Regions from separate parts of the Streptomyces sp. NPDC044003 genome, predicted to be linked through region 4. Evidence: riboswitches for the same ligand, from Rfam matches in the RefSeq annotation. Region 4 holds a riboswitch; each other region holds the start of a gene.
What was found. A riboswitch is a leader RNA that binds a small molecule or an ion and turns the genes downstream of it on or off. The one in region 4 is predicted to bind cyclic di-AMP.
Positions count from the first base shown of each region.

Region 1: it holds a riboswitch for cyclic di-AMP, as region 4 does, so the genes downstream of both, AC07AW_RS26780 (C40 family peptidase) here and AC07AW_RS35090 (M23 family metallopeptidase) in region 4, are expected to answer to the same signal.
Region 2: it holds a riboswitch for cyclic di-AMP, as region 4 does, so the genes downstream of both, AC07AW_RS29715 (M23 family metallopeptidase) here and AC07AW_RS35090 (M23 family metallopeptidase) in region 4, are expected to answer to the same signal.
Region 3: it holds a riboswitch for cyclic di-AMP, as region 4 does, so the genes downstream of both, AC07AW_RS32875 (transglycosylase family protein) here and AC07AW_RS35090 (M23 family metallopeptidase) in region 4, are expected to answer to the same signal.

Region 1 is NZ_JBWKFA010000007.1:145,510-148,743, forward strand. Features, by position in the region: gene AC07AW_RS26770 (8-amino-7-oxononanoate synthase) at 1-601, shown strand, start outside; gene AC07AW_RS26775 (ATP-binding protein) at 772-1,209, shown strand; gene AC07AW_RS26780 (C40 family peptidase) at 1,283-1,759, opposite strand; cyclic di-AMP (ydaO/yuaA leader) riboswitch at 1,763-1,885, opposite strand; gene AC07AW_RS26785 (hypothetical protein) at 2,286-2,591, opposite strand; gene AC07AW_RS26790 (ATP-dependent Clp protease proteolytic subunit) at 2,599-3,216, opposite strand.
Region 2 is NZ_JBWKFA010000008.1:329,264-332,497, forward strand. Features, by position in the region: gene AC07AW_RS29710 (GntR family transcriptional regulator) at 1-324, opposite strand, end outside; gene AC07AW_RS29715 (M23 family metallopeptidase) at 516-1,286, opposite strand; cyclic di-AMP (ydaO/yuaA leader) riboswitch at 1,299-1,463, opposite strand; gene AC07AW_RS29720 (M16 family metallopeptidase) at 1,664-3,061, opposite strand; gene AC07AW_RS29725 (M16 family metallopeptidase) at 3,058-3,234, opposite strand, start outside.
Region 3 is NZ_JBWKFA010000010.1:199,991-203,224, forward strand. Features, by position in the region: gene AC07AW_RS32865 (cytochrome P450 family protein) at 1-712, shown strand, start outside; gene AC07AW_RS32870 (transglycosylase family protein) at 807-1,835, shown strand; cyclic di-AMP (ydaO/yuaA leader) riboswitch at 2,094-2,267, shown strand; gene AC07AW_RS32875 (transglycosylase family protein) at 2,271-2,978, shown strand.
Region 4 is NZ_JBWKFA010000013.1:517-3,750, reverse strand. Features, by position in the region: gene AC07AW_RS35095 (PP2C family protein-serine/threonine phosphatase) at 1-1,206, shown strand, start outside; cyclic di-AMP (ydaO/yuaA leader) riboswitch at 1,408-1,555, shown strand; gene AC07AW_RS35090 (M23 family metallopeptidase) at 1,567-2,667, shown strand; gene AC07AW_RS35085 (aldo/keto reductase) at 2,712-3,234, shown strand, end outside.

The DNA.
Region 1 (3,234 bases), on a different contig from region 4:
GCTCGCCGACGCCTGCCGCGCGCACGGTGCCGGACTCGTCGTCGACGACGCCCACGGCTTCGGCGTCCTCGGCGAGGGCGGCCGGGGCGCCCTGCACGAGGCGGGGCTCGCGGGCGACGAGGACGTCGTCGCCACCCTCACCCTCTCGAAGTCCCTCGGCAGCCAGGGCGGCGCCGTGCTCGGCCCGGCCCGGGTGATCGAGCACCTGGTGAACGCGGCCCGCACCTTCATCTTCGACACCGGGCTCGCCCCGGCCGCCGCCGGCGGCGCGCTGGCGGCCCTGCGTCTGATCGTGGCCGAACCGGGCCTCGCCGAGCGGGCCCGTACCGTCGCCGCGACGCTGCACCGGCTCCTCACGGAGGCCGGCCTCACCGCCGCCCGGCCCGACGCGGCCGTCGTCTCGGTGCACGCGCCCTCCCCGGAGGCGGCGCTGCGCTGGGCGGCGGACTGCCGTGAACAGGGCCTGGCGGTCGGCTGCTTCCGGCCCCCGTCCGTCCCCGACGGCATCTCGCGGCTGCGGCTCACGGCCCGGGCCGATCTGACGGACGCGGAGATCACGCGGGCGGTGGAAACGATCCTGCGGACCGCACCCCAGGTCTGACGGACCGTCGGGTGGTCCAAGAGCGGTCACGGACAGCAGAGTTCACCGCTTCGGGCGACAGATGGGGACATATCTTGGTGGAACGCCTGCCGGGGCGGCACGATCGGTGGGACTCTGACGCGAAGCGCGATCCGGGGCGGAAGCCCCGGCGGGAAAGGGACAGCGTCGCCATGGCAGACCATCAGGAAGCATCCGTCACTCTGCCGAGCGATCCCGCGTCGGTCCCCACGGCCCGGCGGTTCGTCGCGGAGGTCCTCGACGGGTGGGGTCTGGACGGTGCGGACGACCTGGCGGACGGGATCCGCCTGATGGTCTCGGAACTGGCCACCAACGCCGTCCTGCACACCTTCGGGCAGTCACCCACCTTCACCATCGACGTCCGTCTGGAGCGCGAGGAGCGACTCCACATCGGCGTCACCGACAGCCACCCGCGCTGGCCCCGCCGGCTCCCGGCGGCGGTCCAGCAGGACAACGGCCGGGGCATGGTCATCATCCGCTCCCTGGCGGCGGAGGCGGGCGGCCGGCTCTCGGTCACACCGACCGAGGAGGGCGGGAAGACGGTCTGGATCACCCTCCCGTGGACCCCGGCGACCGCCTCGTACGTCTAGGGGGTGAGAGTCCCGGCGCAGGGGTGCGGCGGCGCCACCGCACCCCTGGGGCGGGGTCAGAGGCCGGCGGGCGTCATCGGACGCGGCCGTAGTAGACCTTCGACGTCCAGATCGCGTCGAGCTTCACCCAGGATCCCGTCTTGGGCGAGTGCCAGATCTTGCCGCTGCCGGCGTAGATGCCCACGTGGTAGACGCTCCCGCCGGAGTGGAAGAAGACCAGGTCCCCCTTCTGTCTGCTGGACGCGGAGATGTGCCGGGTGTTGTTGTACTGCTGCTGCGCGGTGCGGGGCAGCGACTTGCCCGCCTGCTTGTACGCGTAGAGCGTCAGACCGGAGCAGTCGAACCTGGAGGGTCCGGCGCTCCCGTACCGGTACGGGGCTCCCTTCTTGGACGCGGCGACGCTCAGTGCCTTGTTCGCGTATGTGGTGGCTGCCTGGGCCTCGGGTGCCGCACCTGGTGCGAGCAACGTGCCGCCGACGGCGGCGAGGGTGAGAGCCGAGACGGCTCCGGCCCGGGACAGCAGGGACGGGACGTGCATCTGCGCAGTCATGCGCAACCCTTCGTCAGCCGCCTGCGAAGGATGACCTGTCGGGTTCGGACTGGCGAAGATGCCCGGCCGCGGCTGCGGCTTCACCCCAAGGGACGGCCCCGCTGCGAGAAACAGCGCGTACGTCCCGTACTGCTCGGGTCCTCCACTCCTGCCGATCCACTCCTGTCGACCAGACGTCCGGGACAGCGGCAGGACTCGGCGTCCGCCCGGACCGCCCCGCCGCGGATGGCGGGGGCTTGTCGTCGACAGGGATCTTGACCCACAACCAGGGCGAAATCCGAGCTGAAACGGCGATATGTGAGGCTCCTCACGACTGATCCATACGGGTGGACAGGCGGGCTTTGTGATCTTCGGAGGTTTGACCGACGAGCCCCGCACCAGCGGCGGAACGTCCCATTCCGCCAAATGCGTACACCTGTTGCGCAACTCACCCGCCCCATATGTCGACTCGTCGACTACGCCGAACGGGGGAGCGATTCTGCGATCCGTGTCGGCCGACCGGACCTCGACACGACATGCCGGAATGTCAACTAGCCCGCGTGCGGGGGACGGTGACGCGGTCGGCGCGGCGCTCGCCGTCCAACACCCGTAGGGCGCGCGCCAGAGTGTCCGCGTGGACCTCGCTCTCGCCCCGCATATGCATGAGCGTCAGGGCCTCGCGCAGCGCCTCCGCGCGTCCCACCAGGGCCTGTGCCGCGCGCAGCGCCCCATAGGTATGCGTACCCCTGGATGGGTTGATCTTCCCCAGGAGGTCGACGACTTCGAGGTACGCGTCGATCAACTCACCCTCGGCGCGGGTCAGCGCGGGCAGCGGCGGCAGCTCGGGCACCACGGCCGGCTCACCGCGCCGCGCCGGTGTCGCGCCGGCTCGTGATCACGTGGTCCACCAGTCCGTACGCGACGGCCGCGGGCGCGTCCAGGACGCTGAGGCGGTCGATGTCGGCGTCGATCCGCTCCCGGCTCTGCCCGGTGTACTCGGTGAGCATCCCGGCCACCAGGGCGCGCAGCCTCAGCAGTTCGCGCGCGTGGATGTCGAGGTCGCTCGGCTGTCCCTGGAGGGGCTCGTCCATGGCCGGCTGCCGGAGGGTGATGCGGGCGCCGGGGAGGACCATCCGCTTGCCGGGGGTGCCGGCGGCGAGCAGGACGGCGGCGGTGGACGCGGCCTGGCCCAGGCAGGTGGTCTCCACGTCGCAGGAGAGCGTCCGCATCGTGTCGTGGATCGCGGTCATGGCGCTGATCGAGCCGCCGGGGGAGTTGATGTAGAGCGAGATGTCCTGGCCGGGCGCCGCGTAGTCGAGGTGCAGGAACTGCGCGATGACGTCGTTGGCCGAGGTCTCGTCGATGGGTGTGCCGAGGAAGACGATCCGGGCTTCGAGGAGCTTCGAGTACGGATCGAGGGTCCGGGTTCCGAAGCTGGTCCGCTCCGTGAACTCGGGCAGGACATAGCGAGCGTCCATGGCTGAGCACCTCCAGCT
Region 2 (3,234 bases), on a different contig from region 4:
GACCAGGCCGCGCAGCACCTTGAGGTGTGCCTCGGTGCGCCGCTGCGCGGCCCGCGCGGCCCCCAGCGGTTCGAGCAGCGCCCGCATGTCCAGCAGATCGGCCGCCTCCTGCTCGGTCGGCTCGGCGACATGGGCGCCCGCGTGGCGGCGGGTGACGACGAAGCCCTCCGACTCCAGGGTGCGCAGCGCCTCGCGGACCGGGACGCGGGAGACCCCGTACCGGCGGGCGAGCTGCTCCTCGGTCAGCCGGCTGCCCCGCTCGAACACGCCGGAGACGATGTCGTCCCGGATCGCCGTGCATACCGAGTGCGCGGGAATGCGCATGTCCGACCTCCGCCTTGGTCCGCGCGAGTCAATTCCGTCGGCGCCTGTTCTGCGCCCGATCTGCGACTCTATTGCAGCGCGCCGGAATTTCCGATGCCCCAGCGGAATCCATGGATATCTTTTGGCCAGCGAAAAGCCCCGGCTCAGTACGAGCCGGGGCTTTTGCGACGCGGTGTGCGGCGGAGGCCGGGTCAGACCTGGACGCCGCGGGCGCGGAGGTACGCGACAGGGTTGATGTCCGAGCCGTACTCGGGGCTCGTGCGCGCCTCGAAGTGGAGGTGGGGGCCGGTGGAGTTGCCGCTCGAGCCCGAGACGCCTATCTGCTGGCCCGGCTCGACGGTCTGGCCGACGTAGACCCCGATGGAGGAGAGGTGGCCGTACTGGGTGTACGTGCCGTCGTTCATCCGGATCACGATGTTGTTGCCGTACGCCCCGCCCCAGCCGGCCTCGACGACGGTGCCGGAGCCGACGGAGACGACCCGGGTGCCGTAGGCGGCGTGGAAGTCGATGCCGGAGTGGCTGCCGGAGGACCAGAGCGAGCCGCCGGCCTTGTAGCCGGTGGAGACGTACGAGCCGGCGACGGGGAGCTGGAAGGAGGCCAGGCGGCGACGCTCGGCCTCGCGGGCGGCGCGCTCGCGCTCCAGGCGGATCTCCTTGGCGCGGGCCTCGGCCTTGCGCTTCGCCTCGGCCTTGGCCTTCGCCTTGGCGATGGCCTCGTCGGCCTCCTGCTCCTGGGCGGCGGCCTGGGCGTTGATCGGGTCGACGAGGGAGTCCTCGGTGATCACCTGGGTGAGGCCGGTGTCCTCGACGGAGCGGTTGTCCGTGTCGGCGGCGAGCGCCGGGGAGGCGAGGGTTCCGATGACGCCGGTGGTGGCGAGCGTCGCGACGCCGGCGATGCCCACGCTGCGGCGCGCCATCCGGCTCGGACCACGATGCTTCCCGGTGGCACGGGTGAACGCCATGTAGAGGCTGATCCTTTCCTTCCTTCTCGCCTACCGGGTTAGCTGACGGGTTCGGAGCAGGAAGGTCTCCTACGAGCCCCTCCGTCGAGACGAAGGCGCCCGATTCACCCCAGGGACTACGTGTGGGTCCCCGGCTCCCCAGGCTCGCGCCTGACGGGGACTCGGCGATGACTGTCCGATGCCGCGGATGCGGCACGTGCAACTGACGAACAGTCGCACCGACGCTATGCGGATCGTCTTTCAATCACCAACCAGACACGCCTTTTGTAAGACATGCCACAGGGCAAACGATCACTCTTACCTGCAATACGGACAAAGCGGAGGACCCCGACGAACTAGGTCGTCAGGGTCCTCCTGTTGTCGCCTCGGGGCCGGAATCAGCCCGTCACGACGGTCACTTCACCGATGCCGAGGGCGCGCACCGGCTCCGCGATCTGCGCCGCGTCGCCGACGAGGACGGTGACGAGGCGGTCCACCGGGAAGGCGCTGACCACGGCGGCCGTCGCCTCGACCGTGCCGGTCTCCGCCAGGCGCGCGTACAACTGGGCCTGGAAGTCGTCCGGGAGGTGCTGCTCCACCTGGTCGGCGAGCGTCCCGGCGACGGAGGCGGCCGTCTCGTACTTGAGGGGTGCCACGCCCACCAGGTTCTGCACGGCCGTCTCGCGCTCGGCGTCGGTGAGGCCCTCGGCTGCGAGCGTGCGCAGCACCTTCCACAGGTCCTCAAGTGCCGGGCCGGTGTTGGGGGTGTCGAAGGATCCGCTGATGGCGAGCATCGCGGCGCCGTTCCCCTCGGCGTCCGAGCGGAGCACCTGACCGAAGGCCCGCACGCCGTACGTGTAGCCCTTCTCCTCGCGCAGGACCCGGTCCAGACGCGAGGTCAGGGTGCCGCCGAGGCAGTACGTGCCGAGGACCTGGGCCGGCCAGACGCGGTCGTGCCGGTCCGGGCCGATCCGGCCGATGAGCAGCTGCGTCTGCACGGCGCCGGGACGGTCCACGATGACGACCCGTCCGCTGTCGTCGGCGGTGATCGGCGGCATCGGGAGCGGCTCGGCCGGCTCACCGGTCCAGGCGCCCAGCGTCTCGGCGAGGACCTTGTCGAGGTCGACGCCCGTCAGGTCGCCGACGACCACGGCGGTGGCCGTGCCGGGCCGCACGTGCGCCTCGAAGAAGGCGCGGACGGCGGCGGCGTCGATCGCGGCGACGGTCTCCTCGGTGCCCTGGCGCGGCCGGGACATCCGGGACTCGGCCGGGAACAGCTCCTTGGAGAGCTGCTTGGCGGCGCGGCGGGCCGGGTTGGCCGTCTCGTGCGGGATCTCGTCGAGACGGTTGCGCACCAGCCGCTCGACCTCGGTGTCGAGGAACGCCGGGGCGATCAGGGCCTCGGAGATCAGGCCGAGCGCCTTGGGCAGCCGGGAGACCGGGACCTCCAGGGAGACCCGTACGCCCGGGTGGTCGGCGTGCGCGTCGAGCGTGGCGCCGCAGCGCTCCAGCTCGGCCGCGAACTCCTCGGCGCTGTGCTCGTCGGTGCCCTCGGAGAGCGCGCGGGCCATGATGGTGGCCACACCGTCGAGACCGGTGGGCTCGGCGTCCAGCGGGGCGGGCAGGAAGATCTCCACGGCGACGACCTGCTGGCCGGGGCGGTGGCTGGTGAGCACGGTCAGACCGTTGTCCAGCTTCCCCCGGTCAGGGGCCGGGAAGGCCCACGGCTTCGCGGTGCCCGGCCGGGGCTGCGGGTGGAAGTCCATGCTCGTCAAAGACACGGCGGCGTCGGTCACTGGTCCGCTCCCTCTTCGTCATCGCCGTCGGCGTGGTCGCTCTGCTCGGTCGCCAGGGGCTCGTAGACGAGCACCGCGCGGTTGTCGGGGCGCAGCTTGGCCGCGGCGACCGCCTGCACCTCCTCGGCGGTGATGTCCAGGACACGGTCGACGGCGGTCAGGGCGAGCTGCGG
Region 3 (3,234 bases), on a different contig from region 4:
CCGGTCGGTGAAGAAGATGCGCGGCTATCTCGCCGAGCTGATCCACCGCAAGCGCGAAGTGCCGGGGGACGACCTGATCTCGGGGCTCATCAAGGCCTCCGACCACGGCGAGCACCTCACCGAGAACGAGGCCGCCGCGATGGCGTTCATCCTTCTCTTCGCCGGCTTCGAGACGACCGTCAATCTGGTCGGAAACGGACTTTACGCGCTTCTCCGGCATCCCGAGCAGCGTGCCCGGCTCCAGGCCTCGCTCGCCGCCGGGGAGACGGGGCTCCTGGAGACCGGCGTCGAGGAGCTGCTGCGGTACGACGGGCCCGTGGAGATGGCGACCTGGCGGTACGCGACGCGGGAGCTGACCATCGGCGGGCAGCGGATCCCGGCGGGCGACCCGGTGCTCGTGGTGCTCGCCGCCGCCGACCGGGACCCGGAGCGGTTCGACGGGCCGGACACCCTCGACCTCGCCCGGCGCGACAACCAGCACCTCGGATACGGGCACGGCATCCACTACTGCCTCGGCGCGCCGCTCGCCCGCCTCGAAGGGCAGACCGCGCTCGCGACCCTGCTGACTCGCCTGCCGGACCTGCGACTTGCCGCGGATCCGTCCGAACTCCGGTGGCGCGGCGGGCTCATCATGCGTGGATTGCGCACGCTTCCGGTGGAGTTCTCCCCTTCCGTACCGCTCTTGGCTACTGACGGACCATCAGGAATGTGATCTTTACGTGATCGGGGGGCGATCGACTTGTGACGGGCGTTCGAATGCCGCTACGTTTCCCGGCAGTCTCAGCCGTCACGTGAAAGGCGTTCCTATGCGCTCCGGGAACGGACGACACCGTCGCCCCCGTCAGGCCCCCGCCCTCGTCGTCGCCGCGGGCGTGACCGGATCCGCCATGGCGCTGCCGTTGCTCGCCACCGGATCCGCCTCCGCCGCCGACGCCGCCACCTGGGACCGGGTCGCCGAGTGCGAGTCCGGCGGCCAGTGGAGCGCCAACTTCGGCAACGGCATGTACGGCGGCCTCCAGTTCACCCAGGACAGCTGGGAGCGGAACGGCGGCCTCACGTACGCGCCCAGCCCCGACCTGGCCAGCCGTGCCCAGCAGATCGCGATGGCCGAGAAGGCGCTCGCCAAGGGCAGCGACGAGTGGGCCACCTGCGCGCCGATCGCCGGCCTGAAGAACGACGGCAAGGCCACCGGCGTGAACCCCGGCCCGGCCGCCGTCCCGACCACCCCCACGGGCCCCCTCCCCGAGTCCAACCGCACCACGGGGAACGAAGGCTCGGCCGCGGGCCGGTCCGCCGCGTCCGCGACGCCCGCCACCCCGGCGACGCCCGCCACGCCGACCGCCCCGGCGACCTCCGCCACGCCCGCCACCCCGGCGACGCCCACCACTCCCGCGACCCCGGTCACCCCCGACGCGTCCGTTACGCCCGGTACGCCGGATTCGTCCGAGACGCCGAAGGGTGACGTGCCGTCGGCCATGCCCGGCACCGGTAAGCACCGGGGCGAGGCCGCCCCGGAGGAATCCGACACAACGGGCGGCTCGTCCGAAACCGGTCGACACGCTTCGGGTGTGGACAAGTCCGGGGAGGAGGTCGACGCCACGCCGGTGACTGACGAAGCGAAGAATTCGGGCGCAACGGACAGTCAGGGCACTTCGGGCGAGTACACCGTGCAGCCGGGTGACAGCCTGTCCGGAATTGCGGAGGAGAACGAACTCCCCGGAGGCTGGACCGCCCTCTACGACGCCAACAAGCACACGGTGGGCACCGATCCGAACCTCATCCTGCCTGGTCAGAGCCTCGACCTGACGGCCGGTTCGACGGCGACGGCGGGCTAGTTCGCGGGCTTATGTCCGGTTCTGGGCAAGTGAGACATGGGTCTCTTCGTCCCAACTGGCGTGTCACGTCCGCAAACTTTGCTTCTGTCACCTCTCACCTGCGCAAACACCGCCCACCGGAGGGCAAGTAGGGGCGATTTTTCCGCAATGAGCCTCTTTGAACTTCCGGTGGGTCTGTGTCTACGGTCGTCACCGCTCGCCACCGCGGGCCCCGTCGACCGAAACGCCGAATCCTGCCGTCGGCCGATGGGAACAGTCGTCGCGCAAGCGCCGAAGGCAGGAGTGGGGGACCCAAGGTAAGTGCCGGTCCCGGCCGTTGAGACAGACGGCCGACGATCGGCTTGGGGTGAAGCCGCGTGCAAGGACACGCGGCCGGGCAACTTTCCGGCCCGAACCCGACAGCTCACCTCACAGGCGTCGGTGAGGAGAATCCCCATGCTGTTTTCCGCCAAGGGCAAACACCGTCGTCCCTCCAAGGCCACCCAGGTCGCCGCGCTCGTCGGCGTCACCGGTGTCGCCGTCGCCGCCCCGCTGCTGACCGCGGGCACCGCCTCGGCCGCCACCACCGCCGAGTGGGACACCGTCGCCCAGTGCGAGTCCGGCGGCAACTGGTCCATCAACACCGGCAACGGCTTCTACGGCGGCCTGCAGTTCACCAACTCCACCTGGGCCGCCTTCGGTGGCACCGCCTACGCCCCGCGCGCCGACCTGGCCTCGAAGGCCCAGCAGATCACCATCGCCGAGAAGGTCCTCGCGGGCCAGGGCAAGGGTGCCTGGCCGAGCTGCGGCGTCGGCCTCTCCAGCGCCTCCTACGACGGCGGCGCCGCCGAGACCGCCCCGCAGCAGAGCGCGCCCCAGCAGGCCGCCCCGCAGCAGGCCGCCCCGAAGCAGCAGGAGCGTCGCGCCGAGCAGCCGACCACCCGCAGCGAGCAGCGCAAGGCCCCCAAGACCGTCACCACCCCGACCGGCAAGAAGGTCAAGAAGGGTGACGGCGAGTACAAGGTCGTCGCCGGCGACACCCTCAGCAAGATCGCCCAGGCGCACGGCGTCAAGGGCGGCTGGGCCAAGCTCTTCGAGCTGAACAAGGGCGTCGTCGAGAACGCCGACCTCATCTACCCGGGTCAGCAGCTCCACCTGAAGTGAGCCCGGCGGCTCGCGTGAGTCCGGCGGCTCACGCGGCCCCGACGACCCTCCCGCGGTGACCACCCCGGTCCGGCGTGCCCCTTCCCCCGTGCGCGCCGGACCGGGGTTTCCCCTTTTCCGGGAGCACTCCACGGTTACCGTCCAGTAGATCTGGGGTCCTTCGTCCCGGGATGCGTGCCCTTGGGTCCTTTTTCGTCCCAGGGGGCGGGCGCACGGCGGGCCGGAGCCCCCGAGCCGGTTAGGCTCTTGTCGCAAG
Region 4 (3,234 bases):
CCCCTAGGAGCGGCGGGCGGAGGGCGGCGGGGCGGTGAGAGCGGCCGCCCCGCGTACCGCGGTGCCCGGCGGTTCATCCGTGCGCTGCCCCCGCTGGTCATCCTGGGCGGTGTCGTCTTCGACCTGGCGACACCGCCCGAGTACACGGCGGCGCCGCTCTTCTCCGCCGCCCCGCTGATCGCCGCGCCCCTCTTCTCCCTGCTGACCACCCTGCTCACCGGGATCGCCGCCGTCCTCGCCTCGATCGGGCTGCACGTCTACAACGGCACCGTCGACGAGATCCCCGCCCTCACCGAGACCCTGACCGTCGTCACCGTCTCCGCGCTCGCGCTCCTCATCAACCGGGTCGTGCGCCGCAGCGGCGAGCGGCTCGCCTCGGCGCGGGTCATCGCGGAGACCGCGCAGAAGGCGGTGCTGCCGATGCCCGCCGAGCGGATCGGCGGGCTGCAGTGCGCCGCGCGGTACGAGGCGGCGCAGGCCGACGCGTTCATCGGCGGGGACCTGTTCGCCGTCCAGGACACCCCGCACGGGGTGCGGCTCGTGGTCGGGGACGTCCGGGGCAAGGGGATGGACGCGGTGGAGGCCGTCGCCGTCGTCATCGGGGCCTTCCGGGAGGCGGCGGAGCAGGAGCGGAACCTGGAGGGCGTGGCGCAGCGCCTCGAACGGGCGCTGGCCCGGGAGGGCACCCGCCGGCACGGGCTCGACGCCTTCGAGGGGTTCACCACGGCGGTGCTCGCCGAGATCCCGCGCGCCGACGGGAGCGGGACCTTCGACGGTTTCGTACGGGTCGTCAACCGCGGGCACCCGCCGCCGCTGATGCTGCACGCGGACGGGCGCCTCGACTCGCTGGAGCCGGGCGAGGCGGCGCTGCCGCTCGGCATGGGCGACCTGGCGGCGTGGCCGGACCGGGCCGAGGCGCGACTGTTCCCGCCGGGCGCGACGCTGCTCTTCTACACGGACGGCCTCTCGGAGGCGCGGAACGCGCAGGGCGTCTTCTACGATCCGGCGGCGCGGCTCGCCGGGCGGATCTTTCCGGGGCCCGAGGAGCTGCTCGACGCGCTCGTGGACGACGTACGGCTCCACACGGGCGGCGGGTCGACCGACGACATGGCGCTGCTCGCGGTGAGCCGCCCGGCGACGGGGCAGCCCGAGCGGCGCCGGACGATGCCGGTGGTGCCGCCGGGCGAGTCCGGTCACCGGGCGTAGTCGAGGGGTGTCACTGCGATAACAATTGACTTAACGTCAGATCGCGAGTGTTTGACGGGCTCGCTCTGAAGGGGGGTCAAGTCGGGTCATTACCTCTCAATTCAATGAATGATCAAGGGGAACGGCTTGGAATCGGGACCCCCTGTCTATTAACGTTCGATAACGCAGTGCGGTCGTCCCAGCCGTCGCAAGAGGCGGCACCGTGCGCACGCGCCGAATCCTGAAAAGGAACCGGGGAACCACCACTTGGGGTGAATCGGGCCCCTTCGCACTCGTGCGAGCGTGCCCGTAGGAGACCTTCCTGCTCCGAACCCGTCAGCTAACCCGGTAGGCGAGACGGAAGGAAAGGAGCGCGCCCCCGTGGCGTCCAACACCCCCGCACCCGAAGCCCCCTTCGATGCCTTCGGTGGCGGTGCGGGTCCCGCCGCCCCGGACACCGAGTGGAACCCCACCGAGGGCTCCCTCCGCGCCGAGAGCCGCTCCGGCGGCCGGCACCGGGTCGTCAAGCAGCGCTCCAACTTCGCCCGCTCCTCCACCGTCCTCGGCGTCGGCGTGATCGCGGCCGTCGGCGCGGGCGGCCTCGCCACCGCGCAGGAGAAGCCCCCGGTGGCCATTTCGCTGCCGGACCTCCCCGACCTGAACCTGCCGGACGCCCACGACCTCCCCGGCGTCGGCGACCTCCTCCCCGAGGAGGACAGCGCGCCGGTCACCGCGGCCCTCGCCAACCCGAACCCGCTCACCGACGCCACCTACACCACCGCGGCCGACGAGCGCACCGAGCAGGCCGCCGCCCCCGCCGCGGGCGAGGCCCTGCGCGCCCGCATCCTCCAGCAGGCCGAGCAGCAGCAGGCCTCCGCCGACGCCGCCGAGCTCGCCGCCGTGGAGAAGGCGGCCGCCGAGAAGGCCGCCGCCGAGGCGCAGGCGAAGGCGGACGCGGCGGAGAAGGCGGCCGCCGAGGCGCAGGCGAAGGCCGAGGCGGAAGCCAAGGCGAAGGCCGAAGCGGAGGCCAAGGCGAAGGCGGAAGCGGCGGCCGAGGCCGAGCGCCTCGCCCAGCTCGCCGCCAGCTACTCGCTGCCGGTGTCCTCGTACACCCTCACCGCCACCTACATGCAGGCCGGCTCGATGTGGTCCTCCGGCTACCACACCGGTCTCGACTTCGCCGCCCCCACGGGCACCCCGCTCAAGGCGGTCCACGGCGCCACCGTCAAGTCGGCGGGCTGGTCCGGCTCCTACGGCTACCGGATCGTTCTGGAGCTGGAGGACGGCACCGAGGTCTGGTACTGCCACCTCTCCTCCATGCTGGTCAGCGCCGGCCAGACCGTGAGCACCGGCGAGACCATCGGCCGCGTCGGCGCCACCGGCAACGTCACCGGCGCCCACCTCCACATGGAGGTCCACACCGCCGGCGGCGACGGCATCGACCCGGCGGCCTGGCTCCGCTCCAAGGGCCTGAGTCTCTGAGACGACCCGGAATAGGCCCGGCGGCGGAAGCGGTTGATCGACGCATGACTTCTCTCCGCACGCTGGGCAGCTCCGACCTGCACGTCTTCCCCGTGGCCCTGGGCGGCAACGTCTTCGGCTGGACCGCCGACGAGGCCGAGTCCTTCGCCGTCCTCGACGCCTACGCCGCCGCAGGCGGCAATTTCGTCGACTCCGCCGACGTCTACTCCGCGTGGGCCGAGGGCAACGAGGGCGGCGAGTCCGAGACCGTCATCGGCCGCTGGCTCGCCTCCCGGGGCAACCGCTCCGACATCGTCGTCGCCACCAAGGTCGGCGCCCACCCCCACTTCAAGGGCCTCTCCGCCACCACCATCAAGGCGGGCGCGGAGGAGTCCCTGCGCCGCCTCGGCACCGATCACATCGACCTGTACTACACGCACTTCGACGACGAGTCCGTCCCGGTCGAGGAGATCGTCACCGCCCTCGACCAGCTGGTGAAGGACGGCAAGGTGCGGGCCGTCGCCGCCTCCAACATCTCCCCGGAGCGGCTGCGCGCCTCCCTCGACTTCGCCGAGGCCGAGGGCCTCG